Regions from separate parts of the Kosakonia oryzae genome, predicted to be linked through region 4. Evidence: predicted binding sites of a transcription regulator. Region 4 holds the regulator's gene; each other region holds the start of a gene.

The links. The regulator CRP, encoded in region 4, controls carbon source genes, mostly activating them, when cyclic AMP is high. The targets are predictions, from matches to a motif close to ATGTGANNNNNNTCACAT.
Positions count from the first base shown of each region.
Region 1: the regulator CRP is predicted to act here: its motif matches at 2,651-2,668, upstream of AWR26_RS23845 (YjcB family protein).
Region 2: the regulator CRP is predicted to act here: its motif matches at 2,740-2,757, upstream of mlc (sugar metabolism global transcriptional regulator Mlc).
Region 3: the regulator CRP is predicted to act here: its motif matches at 3,487-3,504, upstream of idnO (gluconate 5-dehydrogenase).

Region 1 is NZ_CP014007.2:5,025,585-5,031,041, forward strand. Features, by position in the region: gene AWR26_RS23835 (EAL domain-containing protein) at 1-517, opposite strand, end outside; gene AWR26_RS23840 (GGDEF domain-containing protein) at 857-2,263, opposite strand; gene AWR26_RS23845 (YjcB family protein) at 2,792-3,073, shown strand; gene AWR26_RS23850 (hypothetical protein) at 3,230-3,661, opposite strand; gene AWR26_RS23855 (ABC transporter permease) at 4,323-5,144, opposite strand; gene AWR26_RS23860 (ABC transporter permease) at 5,141-5,457, opposite strand, start outside.
Region 2 is NZ_CP014007.2:2,925,031-2,930,487, forward strand. Features, by position in the region: gene osmV (osmoprotectant ABC transporter ATP-binding protein OsmV) at 1-582, shown strand, start outside; gene bioD (dethiobiotin synthase) at 611-1,306, opposite strand; gene mlc (sugar metabolism global transcriptional regulator Mlc) at 1,432-2,652, opposite strand; gene AWR26_RS13930 (LysR family transcriptional regulator) at 2,782-3,678, opposite strand; gene AWR26_RS13935 (MFS transporter) at 3,798-5,048, shown strand; gene AWR26_RS25745 (KPN_01571 family protein) at 5,111-5,212, opposite strand; gene AWR26_RS13940 (carboxypeptidase M32) at 5,336-5,457, shown strand, end outside.
Region 3 is NZ_CP014007.2:4,548,689-4,554,145, reverse strand. Features, by position in the region: gene carB (carbamoyl-phosphate synthase large subunit) at 1-1,142, shown strand, start outside; gene AWR26_RS21560 (YgdI/YgdR family lipoprotein) at 1,412-1,642, shown strand; gene AWR26_RS21555 (YhcH/YjgK/YiaL family protein) at 1,694-2,164, opposite strand; gene AWR26_RS21550 (gluconokinase) at 2,161-2,691, opposite strand; gene idnO (gluconate 5-dehydrogenase) at 2,702-3,466, opposite strand; gene AWR26_RS21540 (LacI family DNA-binding transcriptional regulator) at 3,706-4,698, shown strand; gene AWR26_RS21535 (2-hydroxyacid dehydrogenase) at 4,908-5,457, shown strand, end outside.
Region 4 is NZ_CP014007.2:418,363-423,819, forward strand. Features, by position in the region: gene AWR26_RS01890 (YccS/YhfK family putative transporter) at 1-1,729, opposite strand, end outside; gene crp (cAMP-activated global transcriptional regulator CRP) at 1,777-2,409, opposite strand; gene AWR26_RS01900 (OsmC family protein) at 2,722-3,126, shown strand; gene AWR26_RS01905 (phosphoribulokinase) at 3,156-4,025, opposite strand; gene AWR26_RS01910 (YheU family protein) at 4,081-4,299, opposite strand; gene AWR26_RS01915 (hydrolase) at 4,296-5,315, opposite strand.

The DNA of each region.
Region 1 (5,457 bases), 810 kb from region 4:
CCAGCGAGTTATCTTCCGATGCGACATCGCTATAGGAAAGAGGATTGATCACCGCAACGTAATTACCGCGCCGCATATAGACCATTTTATAACCGGCATAAAATGGGGTATTGCGGTAATAATAAATAGCAATGTCTGGCGAGCGTTTATACTCTGCGGGCGCGATAGCATACGATTGCGCGGGGACAATAACGCTGGAGCATAAAAATTGGTCGCCATGCGCATAAATGAGATCGGCAACATACAAACTGCTGCGCACAATATCCAGCATCGCTTTACGATGCTCCAGCGAGCATATCTGACCGTGAAATTTTTCCGCCGCGGCACGAACGCTATCCACTTGCTGGATAACCACTTCAGTTTTATTTAACGCCAGTTGGGCAAAAGAACGGAGCTGGGAGGCAGTTTCATTTACTGCTCGGATATGTGCAAACCATAGCGACAGCATCACCGGCAGGATGACTCCTATGATGATCCCGACGACTCTGAGCATCTTGCGACGCACGCTATGATTCATGTCCGCCTATATCCACGCATTTATTGTGCCTTTTTAATGTACGGCAGGATGCTTTGATAAACAGGTGATTACGTTGCATGAATCACACGACATTAGCAACTGACTTTTCTCATTAAAAACCTAATATTTGGTTATGACGAGAATATTCGACCGTAAGGTAAACTCAAAGTGCGCCCAATGTTTATATTAAGGAAAATATTTATCCATTCGTTATGGGGTGTTTTCACTTAATACAACACAGTATCCCTGATTAAGCCAAACTCACCGCAGGATAAAAAATGGTGCAGCCTGTCGGGTATTTTTTCATCTAATGAATGACATTCCTTCATCTTTGCGTATTTATTTATAAAAAGCGCTGGCGACCACTGTTTTACTGCGTCCGTTACGTTTTGCATCGTACAGCGCGTTGTCGGCAAGCGTAAGTAAAACTGAAGTATCTGTCTGCTCTCCGCACACGAATACTAAACCTGCGCTAAAGGATAATGGGATCTTTTCACAGCCGCTTAACAACGGTGAACGGGCTAATGCCGCACGAATTTTTTGGCTAAAACGCAGCGCATTTTTACGATCGGCGTGCGGCATCAAAATCAGAAATTCCTCACCACCCAGGCGACCAAAGAGATAAGACGGATCGCTATGCTCACGAATCTGGTCACAAAAATGCACCAGCGCTGCGTCGCCCGTCAGATGTCCCCAGCGATCATTGATATTTTTGAAGTGGTCCAGATCCAGCATTAACAGACTGAAATGGCTACGGGAATCCTCAGGTTTGCACTGTACCAGCGCCTCCTTTAACTTCCGTAGCATAGCGAAACGATTATAGCAGCCGGTCAAATCGTCAATCGTTGCTTTTTTCTCCAGTTGCCGCTCCACTTTTTTACGCTCGGTGATATCCAGGCCAATACTCAGGATCGAGCGGTCAGGCAGTAAAATATTTGACCAAAGCACGGTCAGCACCTGGCCATCGCGCCGTATCGGATGCCACTCATGCATATCGACGGCGGGCGAAGTATTAATCGAAGAGCGAATTTTCTGGCGCATCTCCGGATCGGGGAAAAAGAGTGCTAATGGATCGGGCTGCTGATTAAGCTCGTTAATATTCCAGCCAAATAAACGTTCACATTCGCCATTCCATAAAATACAGCGATTCGTTTTATCGAAAGAATTCATTAAAACCGGGGCACGATCGAACAGTGCTTTATATTGCGTCACGACGCGCTGCATTTCTTTAGCGGCACGTTCTCTGACAAGAATTTCCTCCATATAATCTTTAAGCTTCTCCACCAGAATAATAACCACGTTCTTGATTATTGACAGTGAAGGCAAAGGATAGGCAAACGCTAAAAAGAAATAACCTTTGACACTCGTATCTCTATAATTCAGCTTACATAATATGCCGCTTTGCAATTTATTGGTGGTGAATGACTGTGTCGGAAATAATAATTTCCCGACATGCCGTCGCCAACATATAACGCGCCATGCGCGCTGATTACGACGCAGTTGCAACTGTTCCAGCAGGGTCTGTGCATCGCGGAGCGTACACGCCACCTCTCCGTTGCAGGCTATCTGCCATGCGTCGTCCTGCTCGATCACCACCCAGGCAAGATGCGCGCCCAGGGACGCATTGATGACCGATAATATATCTTCCATGGAGCGTTGTGCAGCGAGCCACGGCATCAACTTCGCCAGAAGCGTCAACGCCGCAGCACCGTCTCCTAAAGAAACGGCTAAATTCTCTGTTTTCATTTTTTTCTTTTCGCAGGTTATTAACACCACACCGGCCTGCGATGATTTAATCAGGAAGAAAAAACACGCGCCCACAGTTGTCACGTAACGTAAACGCGCGCCGCGCATAAACCGTGACAAGAAAGAATATATCGATAAAGATCAGAAGCCTGAATAACCATCAACAGGTAAATAAAGCTTACAACACAAGCATAATATATGTTCTGCGTACTGTAAATATTGTGGCAATTAGGTTGCTAAATATCACTTTAATATATGAATAATTTCAGAGTTAATTCCCGCAAGTGCTAAGCAATATATTCTGGCGAAAAGTCGTGATTACCCCCACCAAAATTAGTAGGAATCACCTGCAAAAGATGCTTTTTCCACTGGCGAATAAATCATCAAATGTGATACAGTTCACACATTCTTGAAACGGCCATGCCGTTTCACATTGTTGTACTACTTCTGCGGACTTCTGCGTCATCTTTGCCACTCGTGCGTAACGCCTGGTCCGCCCGGTATTCGATTCTTTCTGAGGATGGTTTCATGGCTACCTTTACCACCAGCGTGGTTCTGTTGCGCTGGCAGTTATTGAGCGCAGTGTTGATGTTTATGGCCAGCACGCTGAATATTCGCTTCCGTCGGGCTGATTATATCGGTCTGGCAGTGATCAGCAGCGGCATGGGTTTAGCGGCGGCGTGCTGGTTTGCGACCGGTCTGCTGGGCATTACAGTAATGGATCTCACCAACATCTGGCACAACGTGGTGCAGGCCATGGCGGACGTCTCGAGTAAAGCCCCGCCAGACTGGCCGATGGTCATTACCTGATAAAAAAAGCGCCTGCGGGCGCTTTTTTTGTCTGCAGATGGCTGCGTTCTGGCGGGGAAACTATCGGGTAGCGAACTACCTCAACGAAAACCGTAATATTTACCCGCCAGCGCCGGGTAAAAGAGACAAAACGAGAAGAAATAGTATAGGTGAGGATTAAATTCCACACTTATGTAACTTAATAACACCACCTTCAGAATAAGACTGTACGAAATCGGGATCAGAAATCCAAAAATATTTTGATCTCTTATTGTCGTAAAATCCTTTCCAGCGCAACTCCCCTTTTTGCTTGATAAAGCTAAGTTCTGCTACCGGTTTTATCTGGCTTATATTTTTCCAGTCGAAATTCATGCCACCTCTGCCAAGATCTGCAACACTATCATAGTAAATATTAATTTTATTTTTATCGATTTCCTTTGCATGTATATTTATAACTATCTGATTATCATTAACAATAAGTGAATTGGGTTTGTCATTGATATTGATAGAGAAACCATCATCATCACAAGTAGTACCCCACCTACCAAAATTTGAGTTTGCATGCGTTGTCACGGAAATGAATAACAGAATAAAAGGCCAAATTTTCATTATTTATGACTCCATAACAGTTGTAATATATCCAATATCCAGATGAAGGTCAGTCCTTCCCGTTTTGATTTTGCAGACTGACCAGATCTGCCTGGTGGAAGGATTGCCCATTCATAACTCAATATATCTAATGCGCCATCAATGTCGCCAGAAATGATTTTTTCTTAAGAGTCTTTTCTTTTATATTTGAAAATTAAAACGCTAAATTCATCTTAAGATTTTGGGGTGGAATCAATAATACCAGCATCTGCACAGAGAACGGTTGTACTTCAGCATGATTACGGAACTGTGCTTGTTTTAGAATAATGGCGCGGCTGTCGGCGTTGAAGTAGCCTTGACCCGGTGAGATATCGGCCACACCGACAGCGGATATGTTAGCGTCATGACTGCCCGCGGGATGTCTGAGTACGATTTTTCATGCTTTGATGGTGTTGGCCCGGCTAGCGCACTTAAAGCTTAAGAGCGATTGACACTGAGGCAGCACTTTCGCCATCGGTGTGCTGCTGTTTCGTCTCGTCGAACCGGAAAAAACCTCACCCACAAATGGCGTCAATAACGCCCGGCGCGATGTTATTCGCCGTGCGATGGCCTTTATTTTTGTCGGAATCTGAAGTGACGGGTTGCCTTACGGAGCCCGTCATTTTTAGTGCAACCTGCCCGCTTATTTCCCCAGCTTCGACAGCATCTCGGGGCGCATAAACTTGTGGATCACCAGCATAAACAGCACCGACGGCACCAGCAGGATCAGCGCGGTGATCGACGACACCTGGTAGTTGCCCGACATGCTGGCGGTATAAAGCAAAATAGGCAGCGTGGTAATATCCGGCGCGCCGACAAAGAAGGTAGCGGTAAACTCATCCAGCGATTCCAGAAACACAAAGATGCTGGCGGCAATCAGCCCCGGCGCGGCCTGCGGCAGAATAATATGGAAAAACGTATATACCGGCCCGGCGCCCAAATTGCGCGACGCGCGCGCCAGCAGCGGATCGAGCGATGAAAATGCCGCGACGCTTATCCAGATGGAATACATCAGCCCATGTACGCTGTGCACCAGCACCACGCCGGCAATCGTGCCATTTAGCCCCCATTGATAAAACAGCCGCGCCACGTTCATATACACCGTCAGATTAGGAAACGCCTGCGGGATCAGAAACAGCAGCATAAAGAACGCACGACACGGCATACCGCGCTGGGCAAGCGCATAACCAGCCGGTACAGAGATGAGCAGGCAAACCAGCACCGCCAGCACGGCAATCAACACGCTTATCGACAGCGAACCCGAAACATCGCTATATGGGCTAAACACCTGGCTCCAGTATTTCAGCCCCCACTGGCTCGGCAGCGTATGCGGGAAGAACCAGCTCTCCGCCACCGTCCAGATCAGCAGATTCAGCAGCGGGCCGAACAGCGCCAGCACCAGAAATGTCAGCAGCAGCGTTTGCAGCAGAAAACTACCGCGCAGCTTTTCTCGGAAGGTCTTCATGACTGCGCTCCTTTCGCCTGCAGGCTATGGCGTAAGTAGAACCAGGAAAGCAGCGCGCAAATCAGATACGAAATGACGCCCATGGCGTTGGCGACCGGGTAATCACCGTAAGAGTTGACGCGAAACGCCATATCTACCGTCATCATCGTCGGCGTACCGGTGCCGATCATCAGCGGCACAGAGAGAACCGACATCATCGTCACGGTCGACAGCACCATCGCCACGCCAATTGTCGGCAGCACCTGCGGCAAAATAATGTCGAACAGAATGCGCAGGCGAGAAGCGCCCAGGTTTTTTGCTGCCAGAATATGCG
Region 2 (5,457 bases), 2.5 Mb from region 4:
AAGTTGAAAAAAACCGTCATGCTGGTCAGCCACGATATCGATGAAGCGCTGAAACTCGGCGATCGTATTGCCGTGTTCCGCCAGGGACGCATCGTACAGTGCGCCAGCCCGGATGAGCTGCTGGCCAAACCGGCCAATGAATTTGTCGGTTCGTTTGTCGGCCAGGATCGCACGCTGAAGCGGCTGCTGCTGGTTTCCGCAGGCGACGTCACCGATCAACAGCCGACGATCACAGTGCGGGAATCGACTCCGGCGACGGAAGCCTTTGCCACTATGGATGACAACGATATTCGCGCCATTACCGTCGTGGATTCGGCGGGTAAACCGCTGGGCTTTGTTAAACGTCGCGAAGCACGAAACGCGCCAGGCAGTTGTTCCGATTTGCTACATCCGTTCCGCATTACCGGGAAAGCGGAGGATAACCTGCGCGTGGTGCTGTCACGGCTGTACGAAAGCAACACCAGCTGGATGCCGATTGTCGATGAGGATGGTCGTTATAATGGTGAAATTTCGCAGGACTATATTGCAGAGTATTTAAGTTCGGGCAGAACGCGCCGGGTACTGAATATTCATGATGCGTAACAAAAGCCCCTCCGATGAGGGGCTTTTTTCAGGCGAGGATGCGGTCGGCAACTAACATGCCGGTCGCCATCTGCAAATTGATGTATTGCGCCAGATCGCGCTGCTCGGCGCGCGGCAGATAAGGTAACTCACCCACCAGCGGTGCAGGCAGTTTTTTGCTCAGCACATTGATAATTTCAGCGTAATGCGCCAGCCCCGGGTTGATACGGTTCGCCACCCAGCCAATCAGCGGCAGGCCATCGCTGGCAATCGCCTGCGCGGTCAGCAAAGCGTGGTTAATGCAGCCTTCCTGAATACCCACCACCATCACCACCGCCATCTGCTCCTGCACCACCCACTCGGAGAGCGGGCGCAAATCATTCATCAGGCTGCGCCAGCCGCCGGTTCCCTCGACCACCACATGATCGACCTTTTCGCACAGGTTGAGCAGTCCGTTGGAAAGCAGGCTGTAATTGATGGGGCAACTATGCGCAACGCTACTTTCCTCTTCGCTCAGGGCAATCGGGTTTATCGCCTGATAAGGTAAATCCAGCGAGGAAACGCTTTGCAGTACCAGCGCGTCTTTGTTGCGCAATCCTTCCGGCGTCTCTTTGCTTCCTTTAGCAACAGGTTTGTAACCTGCCACTGTTTTGCCGCTGGCAGCCAGCGCCTGGAGAAGCGCGCGGGATGCCACTGTCTTCCCGACAGAAGTGTCTGTACCCGTTACAAAGAAACGCTTAAGCATCTCGATTTCCACCGTTGTTCTACGAAAATATAAACCAGGAGAATAATTCAGTGGAGAAAGTCTAAGATAAGTATCACCGACCCAGCTTGAGGTAGCGCAATTTTTGCGGCGACAGTGTAAAAATGTTATCCCTGCAACAAACGGATAAGCAAAGATCCGTTATACATCGCGTCTTTTACCAGCGCAGCACCGGCCATTGTGCCCTGATTGGTGAACTGGGTGCTCTCAACGGAAATATGCTGGCTGTATGCCGGTAACGCCTGCTGGCGGATGCAATCGGCAATAGCGGGAAAGAGAATGTCTGCCGCTTTGCTCAGCGGCGAGCCAATGAGTATTTTTTGCGGGTTGAACAAATTCACCATAATGGCGAGGATACGGCCAATATTGGCGCCGACGCCGTTGATGATATCTTTCGCCAGCAGATCGCCCTGCTGTGCCGCCTGGCATAACCACTCCACCGTTAACGGCTTCTGATGCAGCATCGAGCTCATCGACTGGCTCATACGTAACTGCGCCAGTTCCAGCACGCTTTCAACGCTGGCAATGGTTTCAAGGCAGCCATTGTTGCCGCAATAGCAGCGCTTACCGTAAGGGTCCACCTGCGTGTGTCCAATCTCCACCAGGCTACTGCTGCCCGCGTGCAGCAAGCGTCCGTCAGTGATCACCCCGGCGCCAACGTTGTGGTCGATCACCACCTGAATCACATCCCGCGCGCCGCGTGAAGCGCCGAATAGCGCTTCGGCCATGGTCCAAGCGCTGATGTCATGCTGCACGTAAACCGGCACGCCGGTATGCTTCTCCAGCGTTTCACCCAGCGGCATATCTTTCACTTCGGTGTAAAACGGCATGCGGTGAACGATACCATTCTCAGTATCAATGATTCCCGGCAGCGTGATGGCAATTGAGGTCAGGCGCTCCAGCCGGTTCTGGTGGCGGGTAAAAAAGCTGTCGATAAGGTGAATAATGCGCTCCAGCAGCGACATCTCATCGACCAGCGGCAGTTCAAGCCGGTCTTCCACCACCAGCTTGCTGCTGAGATCGCGCAGCGAGAGAAAGATTTCACCGCGGCTAATACGCAGCGAGAGATAGTGCCAGGCTTCGGTTTCTACCACCAGACCGACCGCCGGACGCCCGCGGCTACCCGGCTCCTGGATCTCCGTCTCCTGCACCAGATGCGCTTCCAGCATTTCACGCACAATTTTGGTAATGCTCGCCGGCGCGAGCTGCGCCAGACGCGATAAATCGATGCGCGAAACCGGGCCAAGCTGATCAATAAGGCGATAAACCGCCCCTGCGTTGGTCTGCTTAATCTGATCAATATGCCCAGGCTGACTATCAGCAACCACCTCTGACTCCCTTATTTTCGCGCTTCGAAATAAACGTTTTGCTATGGTGAAGCACTTCAATAGTTGCCGTCAAATTTTTACCCAGGCTTGTGAGTTACAGCACATTTTGCAAGGACTTATGTGTAAAAATCAGCCGATTGCGGCACGCAGGAGTAGCTGTTTGAAACGCGCAGCTGCTGTCCCCTGTTCATGATGTTTTGCCCACACCAGCCACATTTCGGAAACCGCATCCGCTTCAATAATCGGCACCCAGCACATTTCATTGAGCTGCACCCGGTGAAACGACGCCGGGAGGATCGAGACGCCCAGCCCGGCCGCCACCAGGCCGATAATCGTCATCGCTTCGCCCACTTCCTGGGTTATGGTGGGGATTAACTGATAGCGCCGCATCAGCCCGAGGATCTCGTCGTACAGACCGGTGCCGACGTGCGGATCGAAAAAGACAAACGGCTCCTGCGCCAGTTCCTTCAGCGACACCGCCTTGCGCGCCGCCAGCGGGTGGTCACGGTGGATCATCGCCAGCAGCGGTTCACGCAAAATCACCTCCCATGCCAGCGTTTCAGGTAGCGGCGTATTACGCATCAGCCCCAGATCCAGCGAGCCTTCATTCAGGGGAGAAATTTGTTCGCGGGTGTTGATCTCCCGCGTCTGAATATGCACATCCGGGTAGCGCTGGCGAAACGATGAGAGCGTATCGGAAACCGCCTTAATAAACGGCGCCGACGAGGTGAAGCCGATGCGCAATTCACCGGTTTCCCCTTGATGCAGCCGGGCGGCACGAGCGGCGGCCTCATCGACCAGGCTTAAAATCTGCCGACTGTCGGCAAGAAACTGTTTGCCAGCAGGCGTCAGCGCGACGCTGCGGTTGGTACGTGCCAGAAGACGCGCGCCGACCTGCTGTTCGAGCAACTGGATCTGCTGGCTCAAAGGCGGTTGGGAGATATTAAGCCGCGCCGCAGCGTGGCCAAAATGTAACTCCTCGGCAACGGCGATAAAGTAACGCAGATGACGCAGTTCGATATTCATATTTTAAAAGTATTATTTGAGATTATTAATATATTAGACAGAATATTACGCCTTTCATACCCTTATGTCTGTGGTAAGCCCGTCGCCAGAATCACGGGTATGAAATGTAAGGATCTCTAGTGAGTCGTACAACAACCGTTGACACCGAACCGGCAAGTGTTGTCAACGAAATTCCTGTCGCGTTGCCGGGACAATTTATTAAACGTGGTACTCCCCAATTCATGCGCGTCACGCTGGCGCTCTTCTCCGCCGGACTGGCAACCTTTGCCCTGCTCTATTGCGTGCAGCCGATTTTGCCGGTGTTGTCCCATGAATTTGGCGTCTCTCCAGCCAGCAGCAGTATTTCACTGTCGATTTCCACCGCCATGCTGGCGATTGGCCTGCTGTTTACCGGCCCGCTTTCGGACGCCATCGGGCGCAAAAAAGTGATGGTTACCGCCTTGCTGCTCGCTTCCTGCTGTACCCTGTTGTCAACGATGATGACAAGCTGGCACGGTATTCTGGTAATGCGCGCGCTGGTCGGTCTGTCGCTGAGCGGCGTGGCGGCAGTCGGGATGACCTATTTAAGCGAGGAGATCCATCCGAGCTTTGTCGCCTTCTCAATGGGGCTGTACATTAGCGGCAACTCGATTGGCGGCATGAGCGGCCGTCTGCTTAGCGGTGTGTTTACCGACTTCTTTAACTGGCGAATCGCAGTCGCGGGGATTGGCTGCTGTGCGCTGGCATCGGCGCTGATGTTCTGGAAAATCCTGCCGGAATCGCGCCATTTTCACCCCACTCCGCTGCGCCCGAAAACCTTGCTGATCAACCTCCGTCTGCACTTTCGCGATAAAGGGCTGCCGATGCTGTTCCTGGAAGGCTTTTTGCTGATGGGATCGTTCGTTACGCTGTTTAACTACATCGGTTACCGCCTGATGCTGTCGCCGTGGTCGCTGAGCCAGGCGGTCGTCGGCCTGCTGTCAGTGGCCTATTTGACCGGCACCTGGAGCTCGCCGCGCGCGGGGGCGATGACCAGCAAATATGGGCGCGGACCGGTGATGATCGGCTCCTCTGTCATCATGCTGTTCGGGCTGCTGCTGACCCTTTTCTCTTCGCTGTGGCTGATTTTTCCGGGCATGCTGTTATTTACCGCCGGTTTCTTTGCCGCGCACTCCGTCGCCAGCAGTTGGATCGGTCCGCGCGCGCGGCGCGCTAAAGGCCAGGCCTCGTCGCTCTATTTATTCAGCTACTATCTGGGTTCCAGCGTGGCCGGGACGCTGGGCGGTTTTTTCTGGCACAGCTATGGCTGGAATGGCGTCGGCGGCTTTATTACGTTGATGCTGCTGATTGCCATTCTGGTGGGCATCAGGCTCCACTCCCGTTTGCGTTAATGCAACGACGAAAGAAGAGCCTCGCATATGCGGGGCTTTTTTTTGCTCCGTGCGGATGTGCGTTAAAAAAGGCTAAAAATCGAGGTTGCGCCAACCAGTTCACGCACGGCATCCAGCGCCATCAGAGCAAAAATGATCCAGATAAAAGGATTTATGGTTGTCACTCTGTTGTCTCTTCTGTGGGTGTAAAAACCTTATACTTCTATTATGGTACAAACTGGCAAAATGAAAGCCGGACTACTGTTTCAGGTAGTTAGAGAAAAAACGCTAACGAAAACCGAGGCATTATGGACAAGCAGAACTACCAGCAACTCACCCGCACTTTCCAGCGCCTGTCGCGCTTCTCCCACCTCTCCGCCATCGCCAGTTGGGATATGTTCACCATGATGCCGCCAGGCGGCAGCGCCGC
Region 3 (5,457 bases), 1.3 Mb from region 4:
TCACGGCGATTGAGCAGGCTATAGAAAAGGCGAAAGAGATTGGTTACCCGCTGGTGGTGCGCCCATCCTACGTGCTGGGCGGCCGTGCGATGGAAATCGTCTATGACGAAGCCGACCTGCGTCGCTACTTTATGACGGCGGTCAGCGTTTCCAACGATGCGCCGGTTCTGCTTGACCGTTTCCTCGATGATGCGGTGGAAGTGGATGTTGACGCCATCTGCGATGGTGAAATGGTGCTGATTGGCGGCATCATGGAGCACATCGAACAAGCGGGCGTTCACTCCGGCGACTCCGCCTGCTCCCTGCCGGCTTACACGCTGAGCCAGGAAATTCAGGACGTGATGCGCCAGCAGGTGCAGAAACTGGCGTTCGAGTTGCAGGTTCGCGGTCTGATGAACGTGCAGTTCGCGGTGAAAGACAACGAAGTTTACCTGATTGAGGTGAACCCACGTGCGGCGCGTACTGTACCGTTCGTCTCCAAAGCGACCGGCGTGCCGTTAGCGAAAGTGGCGGCGCGCGTGATGACCGGCAAAACGCTGGCGCAGCAGGGTCACACCAAAGAGATCATCCCGCCGTACTACTCAGTGAAAGAAGTGGTGCTGCCGTTTAACAAGTTCCCTGGCGTTGACCCGCTGTTAGGCCCAGAAATGCGCTCTACCGGTGAAGTGATGGGCGTCGGGCGCACCTTCGCTGAAGCCTTTGCCAAAGCGCAGCTCGGCAGCAACTCGACGATGAAGAAATACGGTCGCGCACTGCTCTCTGTTCGCGAAGGCGATAAAGAGCGCGTAGTGGATCTGGCGGCTAAGCTGCTGAAACAGGGCTTTGAACTGGATGCAACCCACGGTACAGCGATTGTGCTGGGCGAAGCCGGTATCAACCCGCGCCTGGTGAACAAAGTGCATGAAGGTCGTCCGCACATTCAGGATCGTATCAAGAATGGCGAGTACACCTACATTATCAACACCACGGCAGGCCGTCAGGCGATTGAGGATTCCAAACTGATTCGCCGCAGCGCGCTGCAATACAAAGTGCATTACGACACCACGCTGAACGGCGGCTTTGCCACCGCGATGGCGCTGAATGCGGATGCCACCGAGAAAGTGATTTCCGTGCAGGAAATGCACGCGCAAATCCGCAAGTAAGCCTGACACCGGCCCGTTTCGCGGGCCGGTTTTCCTTTCCCGACTTCTACGTTTTGTAGGCCTGATAAGCGAAGCGCCATCAGGCATGATCCTGCTCCTGCGTTGCGGTTAGTCGCCGGATGGCGGCGTTGCCTTATCCGACTTACAACAGCTTTCTGTTATTGCCAACCTTCAGAAGGTTCTGCATTTCCCCACGCTTACAGAGCGTTAACCTAAAATGGGTTAACAGACAAATGAAATTCACTGAAAGCAGGGAGATAACCATGCAAATGAACAAACTTCTGATGACGTCGATTTTTACTGCCGCAGCGCTGTTCACCGTTGCCGGTTGTTCTTCAAATCAGGCAGTTCGCACCACGGATGGCCGCACCATTGTGACCGATGGTAAACCGAAGGTGGATGATGACACCGGGATGGTTTCCTATAAAAATGCTGAAACCGGTAAAACCGAGCAGATTAACCGTGACCAGGTGAAAAACATGAGTGAGCTGGATAACTGATCCGGCTTGCTGTGAGAAGGAGTCCCGCTGCGGCGGGACTTTTTTATGCGCTTATTTCAGCAGTGCGGCGTCGATTTTCACCACGATTTTACGCAGCACGGCGGGCGACGTCAGGCTGCACATTGGGCGGTGTAGCTCCAGCGGGAAGATAATTGCCAGTTCTTCAGGCTGTAAATGGATCAGCGTCTCGCTGGCAATGTGCTGACAAAAACCGAGATCGTACGCGTCATTAAACGGCTCGCTAAGTTCAAGCGGTAAGCCGGCCACGCCCGCGCCAACCACCTCTTCACCGCTTAATACAATATGGATATCAATATATTGGCGATGAAATTCCGGGCGCTGCTCAGCCAGCAGCCGGGTATGCCCTTCAACCACTGAGAAGAAAACGCTGTCGCCCTGCAACGGATATTTTCCCGCCGCCAGCGAGTGCGGTTTCTTATCGAGAATGGCCTGGAGCGTCTGGCGAATAACTGCCGGATAGAGCGGATTCATCGCGCCAGCGGATAAGGTATCAATGATCATGCGGGGGCATCCTGGTTAACGTAGTTTTGTAACAGGGAAAGGCTTTGCGAAACGATGGTGGCCACCGGCGGTGCGATATCCACCGCCAGAACGTCGGGTTCGTCATCGGCGGGAACTTCCAGCGCGGCGAACTGGCTTTGCAGCAGCGCTTCGGGCATAAAATGCCCCTGGCGCTGGCGCATTCTCTCCAGCACGCAGGTGTAATCTCCTTTGAGCCAGAGAAAACAGAGATTGTTGTTGCCTCTGCGAAGCTGGTCGCGATAGCGTTTTTTCAGCGCCGAGCAGACCAGCACGCCAGATTCATTTTTCTGTTCCAGACTAAAAATAACGTCGGAAAGGCGTTCCAGCCACGGCAGGCGATCGTCATCATCCAATGCCTGGCCCGAGGCCATTTTACGAATATTCTGTCGGGGATGCAGATCGTCACCATCGATAAACTTCGCCTGCATTACCTGCGCAAGCGCCAGACCTACCGTGCTTTTCCCGGTACCGGAGACGCCCATTAAAATCACGCACTGACCAGCCATCATGCGCTCCTTACACTGCAACCAACATGCCGCCATCGACGAACAGTAAATGTCCGTTAACGAAGTCGGAGGCTTTGGAGGAGAGAAACACCGCGGCGCCAACCAGCTCCTGCGGATCGCCCCAGCGTGCGGCAGGGGTGCGTTTGCATAACCAGTCGGTGAATGCTTTGTCATCCACCAACGCCTGCGTCATGGCGGTTTTAAAATAGCCAGGCGCAATGCCGTTGACCTGAATATTGTGGCGCGCCAGTTCAACGCACATGCCGCGCGTCAGCATTTTCACTGCGCCTTTCGCGGCGGCATATGGCGTAATGGTGTCGCGGCCCAGTTCACTCTGCATTGAGCAGATGTTGACGATTTTGCCCTGCTGGCGCGCCATCATGCGTTTAGCGACGGCCTGCGATACCAGGAAAACGGCGGTCTGGTTAACGGCAATAACCGCGTTCCACTCATCCACCGGGAACTCGGTAAAAGGATGACGACGCTGGATGCCTGCGTTATTGAACAGCACGTCGATGGCGCCGATATGGCGTTCAATATTGTCAATCGCCTGCTCAACGGATTCGGCATCGGTCACGTTGAATACCGCGACATGCGCGGTTGCGCCTTCATCGCGCAGTTTCATCGCGGCCTGTTCGGCGCGTTCCGCAGAGATATCGTTAATAATGATTTCCGCGCCGTACTGTGCCAGCCCCTGCGCCATAACAAAACCGATCCCCTGACCAGAGCCGGTAATTAAAATGCGTTTGCCGTTTAAACTGAAAAGATCGTTCATTGGTATTTCCTGAGCGAATGATGTGGCCTCTATCTCACGGTTTTTACCCTCGCTGAACTGTGACGCAGATCACTCAAATCCATGTTACGAAAAGGGGTTACTTTTAGTGTGAAGCCGGGCGGAAAACTGAGGGCAATCCGGCAGTTAACTGCACGTTGCAGCGCGGCTGGGCAATTCTCTTTTTCGGCGACAAGGGGCATAATAACGGGCTCGGGCTGGCGTCAGGACAGGTAGCAACCATGAAGGCACAACGTATTACTTTGCATGATATCGCTGCGCTGGCGGGCGTAACTAAAATGACGGTCAGCCGCTATCTGCGCACGCCGGAAAAGGTGAAGCCCGACACGGCTGAGCGGATCGCCAGCGTCATTGCTGAAGTGGGTTACCAACCCGACCCGGATAACCCGGCGATGTCTGCCAACGTGCTGCCGCGCATCGGCGTGCTGATCCCCTCTTTTAATAATCAAATCTTTGCCGACTTGCTCGCCGGGATTGAATCGGTCACTTCTGCGCAGGGTTACCAGACGCTGGTGGTCAATTATGACTACGACAGCCAGCGCGAAGAGGAGCAAATTGCTACGGTTTTAGCCTTTAATGTCAAAGGGTTGCTGCTTACTGAGTCGGTTCATAGTCTGCGGGCGGAAAAGTATCTGAAAGCGGCCAAAATTCCGATTGCCGAAGTGATGGGGCTGTCGTCGAATGCCGATCGGATCAATGTCGGTTTCGACAATATGAAGGCCGGTTTTGATATGACCACCATGCTGCTGGCCAGCGGCAAGCGGCGCATTATCTACTTCGGCTCGATGTCTGACGTGCGCGACGAGCAACGCTATAACGGTTACTGCCAGGCGATGGAAGCGCAGGGGTTACCGGTCGGACGCATTGCGCCAAATAAGGTGTCCTCGATTTCTATCGGTACCGGCATGATGACGCTGGCGCGGCAAATGTACCCGGATATGGACGGTATTTTATGTACTAACGACGACCTTGCCGTTGGGGTGTTACAGGAGTGCCTTACTTCCGGGATCAAAGTGCCTGCTGAGATCGCGATTGCCGGGTTCCACGGTCTGGAGATTGGGCAGGTTATCAGCCCACGTCTGGCCAGCGTTTTGACCCCCCGCTTTGAGATGGGAAAGGTCGCGACCGAAATCCTGCTCAAGAAAATCAAAGGGTTGCCAACCATTGAACACGTCGATTTGCACTATCGCCTGTCGATGGGCGAAACCATCTGAACCTTTCTGTCGCGCGGGCTGTTGTTAGTATTTTGTTGTGCTTATGTCGCACCTTTTCAGGGGGAATGCGGCATTTTACCCGCGCCGATCACGAAGAAGGTAACACGTTTTTTTAACACAATTCAGCGTGATGGAGATCGCAAAAATACCCGCCGAAAACCCGTTTGATAAGACCCAGGACGTACTGAAACTTTCAAACAGGTATCACGATGAATACAAAAACGAACCAGACCGTACTGCTGATCGCTCCTGTTGTAGACAGCCTGCTCGATCGCCTCTCCACTGCTTTCACGGTGCATCGCCTTTATGAACAAGCTGACGCAGAGGCTTTTCTGCAACGCGTTGGGGCCGATATTCAGGTCGTCGTGACGCGAGGCGATATCGGCGTCACCCATCATGTGCTGGAAGCCTTGCCGCAGGTGGGGCTGGTGGCACTGTTCGGGGTAGGTACTGATGCCGTTGATCTGAACTACACCCGCAAACGCAATATTGCTGTCACCATCACCTCTGGCGTGTTAACGCAAGGGGTGGCCGATCTGGCGATGGGGTTGCTGCTGGCGGGGGCGCGTCAGCTCTGCCAGGGCGATCGTTTTGTCCGCGAGGGGCGCTGGTTAATTTCTGCGCCAGCGCTGGCAACGCAGGTCAGCGGCAAACGCATTGGCATCTTCGGTATGGGCAATATCGGCCAGGCCATCGCCCGTCGGGCCAGCGGTTTCGATATGGAGATCCTCTACAACGACCGGCAGCCGATTGTCGGGC
Region 4 (5,457 bases):
TCATATCTTCCAGATAGCGGGTGTTAAAGCCGGGTTCCTGCATTGCCTGATTGAGCGAGTTAAAAAGTGCATTATGTGCCTGGTTGACGCGCATACGCTGCCAGGCGAGCGGTGTTGGCTGCGGGTCATCGCTGAGGATCAGGCGAATCGCCTGCTGATCTGTTTCCAGCGCGTCGTGGGCATTCTGACGCAGCAAGCCGCTTTGCCATTGCGGCCACAACCAGACCATACCGCCAAAGGCGATCAGGCAGCCAATTAAGGTATCGATTAGCCGCGCGACAATAAATTCTTCGCCATTTAAGGTCAGCAGTTGCAATGAGTACACCGCGGTAATGGTAAAACCGACCATCGCCCAGCCGTAACTTTTGCGGATAATCAGATAGCTGACCAGCGTAATCAATAACATGGCCGTCAGCGTAAAACCGAGCGGAACATGAAAGTGCAGCGTGATCCCGGCGATCACCAGCCCGGCAAGGGTTCCTGCCGCCCGGTGGACAATGCGCACGCGTGTCGCGCCATAACCATTTTGCGTGACAAACATAATCGTCATCATGATCCAGTAGGGCTTCGGCAGATGCAGGGCGCTGCCCATCAGGCTGGCAATACTGAGCATTACGCTGATGCGCGCCGCATTACGCAGCGCGGCAGATTTCAGGGATAAATAGCTTTTCAGCGCCGGGAGCAATGGCAATCGACGCTGCTTCTCCGCCATCAGATCGCGGATGTACAGAGGACGCTGCGTACGCAGTACGCGGGCGATGCGGCTAAAGTGCCAGGCGCAAAACTGGCCTACCGGATTATCCGGGTGCTGGCGGGCGATTTTTTCCAGCGCGCCGATTTGCTTCTCCATTGTGAAACGCGTCGGATAGCGATGGTAGAGAATGTCGTCCGCCAGCACGCGTAAACGGGCGGCGACGGTCTGCGCATTCCAGCGAATCACCTGCTCGGCGTGGGTTTGTTCAACCAGCTTTTGTACCTCTTCCGGCTGGTGCAGGCTGACGGAAATATGCTCTTGCAAATCCAGCGCGACCTGGAAAACGCGCAGCAGGCGTTTGTAGTCGTTATGCTGATTGGCCGCCAGCATATGCAGCTGTTGGTAGCACTGGCTAATCATATCCACCACTTTTTGCTGGCGTGCAAGCAGCGGCGGCAGGGCTTTTTCCGGATCGGCATGCTGCGTCAGCAGGCTGTATTTGGCTTCGCAATAATCAGCCAGTTGCCGGTAGAGCAAACTTAACGATTCGCGCAGTGGTTGTTCTCGCCACATCCAGAACCAGAACCAGTTAAACAGCCCGTACCATAGCGTGCCCAGCGTGTAGATCAGCAGTGGCTCCCACACCGGCATATTCCCGGCGAGGCTGAGCGTGAAGATGGCGGCAATCAGCGAGGCGGGCAATAAACGCCCGTGCAATGCGCTGATCTCGGCCGTGACGCCCAGTAGCAGAGTCAGCATGGTAAAGATCAGCGGCAGCGGAAGATCTTCCGCCAGCAACAATTGCACCGCCAGGCTGCTACCTGCAAACAGACAGCCGCCAATCATCAGGCGCTTAAAGAAGCGCTTATGCGGCGTGTCGAGACCGGCAATGTTGCAGCAAGCGGGAACGAGTGAGAAAAGCAGACCCTGTTGCAGATGGCCGACGAGCAGGCCAATCGCCACAGGCAGACATAACACCAGCGTTTGTCGCAGTGCGTAGTTGATTTCGGGGTGATAAATCAGCCTGCGCCACATGAGGAGAGAAAACGGCGCGCCGGGTAAACGATGCGCCGTTTTACGGATTAACGTGTTCCGTATACCACGATGGTTTTGCCGTGGGCGGAGATCAGGTTTTGATCTTCCAGCATTTTCAGGATGCGGCCGACAGTCTCACGGGAGCAACCAACGATTTGGCCAATCTCCTGGCGAGTGATTTTAATCTGCATGCCGTCCGGGTGAGTCATTGCGTCCGGCTGTTTTGCCAGATTAAGCAATGTCTGCGCGATACGGCCCGTTACGTCCAGGAACGCCAGGTTGCCGACTTTCTCCGAGGTCACCTGAAGGCGACGCGCCATCTGCGCGGAGAGACGCATCAGAATATCCGGGTTCACCTGGATAAGCTGACGGAATTTTTTGTAGGAAATTTCGGCGACTTCACAAGCGGTCTTGGCGCGTACCCAGGCACTGCGCTCCTGACCTTCTTCGAACAAGCCCAGTTCACCGATAAAATCACCCTGATTAAGGTAAGAGAGAATCATCTCTTTACCTTCCTCATCCTTGATTAGCACTGCCACTGAGCCTTTAACGATGTAATACAGCGTTTCCGCCTTTTCACCCTGGTGAATCAGCGTGCTCTTCGACGGGTACTTATGAATGTGGCAATGAGACAAGAACCATTCGAGAGTCGGGTCTGTTTGCGGTTTGCCAAGCACCATGCGCGGTTATCCTCTGTTATAAGCTGGCTCCGAAAGCGGGGATATAGGTTTCAGCCTGCTTGCGGGGTTGCAATCAAAGCTTCTCATGTCCTGAGAAGTGGGCCGTCAGCGTTATCTGCGGCCTCTAATCTACGATGTCATGCATACATGCGTAACATCCATTTATCTTTGTAGCATCCAGATTGTTTTAGCATAGGTTTTCACGCCTGTCTCCTGGTGTCTCGCTTCAGCATGACGCAGGTCGCCTTCCGTTGCGAGTTTTGTTATGTACGCGTAATCTGTGGAGAAAATTACTACTCCGGAGTGTATAAAATGCAGGCACGTGTGAAATGGGTTGAAGGGTTGACCTTCCTGGGTGAGTCCGCATCTGGCCACCAAATTCTGATGGACGGTAATTCCGGGGATAAAGCGCCAAGCCCGATGGAGATGGTGCTGATGGCGGCGGGCGGTTGCAGTGCAATCGACGTCGTTTCCATCCTGCAGAAAGGGCGCCACGACGTGACCGACTGCGAAGTGAAGCTGACTTCCGAGCGCCGTGAAGAGGCACCGCGTCTGTTTACGCACATCAATCTGCACTTTATCGTCACCGGTAAGGCGCTGAAAGACGCGGCGGTTTCCCGCGCGGTGGATCTGTCGGCGGAAAAATATTGCTCCGTAGCGCTGATGCTGGAGAAGGCCGTGAAGATCACTCACTCCTACGAGGTTATCGAAGCCTGATGCCCTGGCCCGGCGCCAGGCTTGCCGGGCTACTTAATCTTTTTCCCTTCCATCAGCCGTTGCACCAGCGGCGTCATAATCAATTCCATCGCCAGCCCCATCTTGCCGCCCGGTACCACCAGCGTATCCATATGGGAAATAAACGAACCCTGCAGCATCGCCAACAGCCACGGGTAATCAATGCCCTGCAAATTCTGGAAGTGAATGACTACAAAGCTTTCATCCAGCGACGGAATGCCTTTTGCGGCAAATGGGTTAGAAGTATCGACCGTCGGCACGCGCTGGAAGTTGATGTGCGTGCGGGAAAACTGCGGGGTGATAAAGTTGATGTAATCTTCCATCGAGCGAACCACCGAATCCATCACCGCTTCACGGGAGTGCCCACGTTCGCTGGTGTCGCGAATCAGTTTCTGGATCCACTCCAGGTTGACGATCGGCACCACGCCAACCAGTAAATCAACGTGCCGCGCCACGTCATTTTGCGGTGTCACTACGCCGCCGTGCAGCCCTTCGTAAAACAGCACGTCGGTGGGTTCCGGCAGCGGTTGCCAGGGCGTAAACGTGCCCGGAACCTGATTCCACGGCACCGCTTCATCGTAGGTATGCAGATATTTACGCGTTTGCCCGGTTCCGCTCTGGCCATATTCGCTAAAGGTCTGTTCGAGCAGGCCAAAGTCATTGGCATCCGGGCCAAAGTAACTGATATGCCGCCCAAGATCGCGGGCTTTGCGGATCGCCATATCCATTTCCGGACGGGTAAAGCGATGGAAGCTGTCACCTTCCACTTCTGCGGCATGCATGTTGAGCTGGGCGAAGATTTTACGGAAGGCGACGCTGGTCGTGGTGGTTCCCGCGCCGCTGGAGCCAGTAACGGCGATGACCGGATGTTTGGCGGACATAGCAACTCCCTGAATAAAACTGTGTTTGCAGTATAGTCAGCCGCCATCTACCCGGTTAATTGTGGAACTGCCCACGCGGCATAATATTTACCGTCTCGTGCAGTTCCGACCACACCAGTACAGCTTCACCGCGTTGCAGTTGACGTTTAACGTCAGCGACCTTTTGTTCTAGCGAACGTTCATGTTCACCATAATCGGTGCCTTCGCGCAAGACAAAGCTCTCAATCAGATTGTTCAGCGTGTCGGCGTCAATCTCTTGCCAGGGAATAATCATGATGTTCTCAGCCAGGTGGAAAGCCAATCCGGAATGCGCTTTTCCAGCCACATTTCTGGTCGGCGCAGCGTACCGCCGACAAACCCGACATGACCGCCGTGTTCTGTCAGTTGGTACTCAATATTCGGCGGTAAATACCCGGCGTCCGGAATAACGTTATGATCCATAAATGGATCGTCTTTGGCGTGAATGATCAGCGTCGGTTTGCGGATCAACGGCAACTGCGGCATGGCGCTACAGCGGCGATAGTAATCCAGCGCATCAGCAAAGCCGTGAATTTTGGCGGTGATCAGATCGTCAAACTCGCGAATACGCCGCACTTTCCGCAGTGCTGGCAGCGTTGTCGGCAGCGAGCCAGGATAGGCTCTTAATTTGCGTGCGGCGTTCGCTTTCAGCAAATTTAGCAGGTAACGCTGATAAAAGCGGGAAAACCCTTTTTCCATATGATAGCTGCACGCTTCCAGCATCAATGGCGCAGAGACGATCACGGCTGCATCAACGGGAAGAGAATCATCGGCTTTGGCCAGCAGACAGCCGAGCATATTGCCGCCCAGCGAATAACCTACCGCTGCGGTCGGTGCCGGGCCGAAGGTTTCTGGCAGCCAGCGTAAAAACCAGGTGCCATCTTCGGTTTCACCGGAGTGGTAGATGCGGTTCAGGCGGTTGGGAATGCCGCTACACCCGCGAAAATGCATCACCACGCCCAGCCAGCCGCGCTCTTTTGCCGCATGGATCAGACCATGCGCATACGGGCTATGCAGGCTACCTTCCAGCCCGTGAAACACGACCAGACGCGGTTTGTGTTTTGCCTGCCCGGGCTCTTCGCTCCAGGCGAGATCGACGAAGTCGCCGTCCGGCAGCTCCAGGCGCTGCCACCAGGGATCAAACTGTAAGCGGCGGCGTAGAATGCGAGGCAGCATCGTTTGTAGATGCGGATTCCGCGCACCCGGCATCGGATGAAAGTTGTGCGAATCTTCCTGATTTTCAAGAAGATTTGCAGGTGTAATATCTGCCATCGTGTTAAATCATCTCAAGAAACTGACGCTTATTATACTTGCGAATATTTAAGCTGTTTAATACTTTGCTGCTGTTGTACCGTATTACGCTCTACGGACAGCCTTATAACGATTTAATAAATCAGCAATTTTATTCCATTAC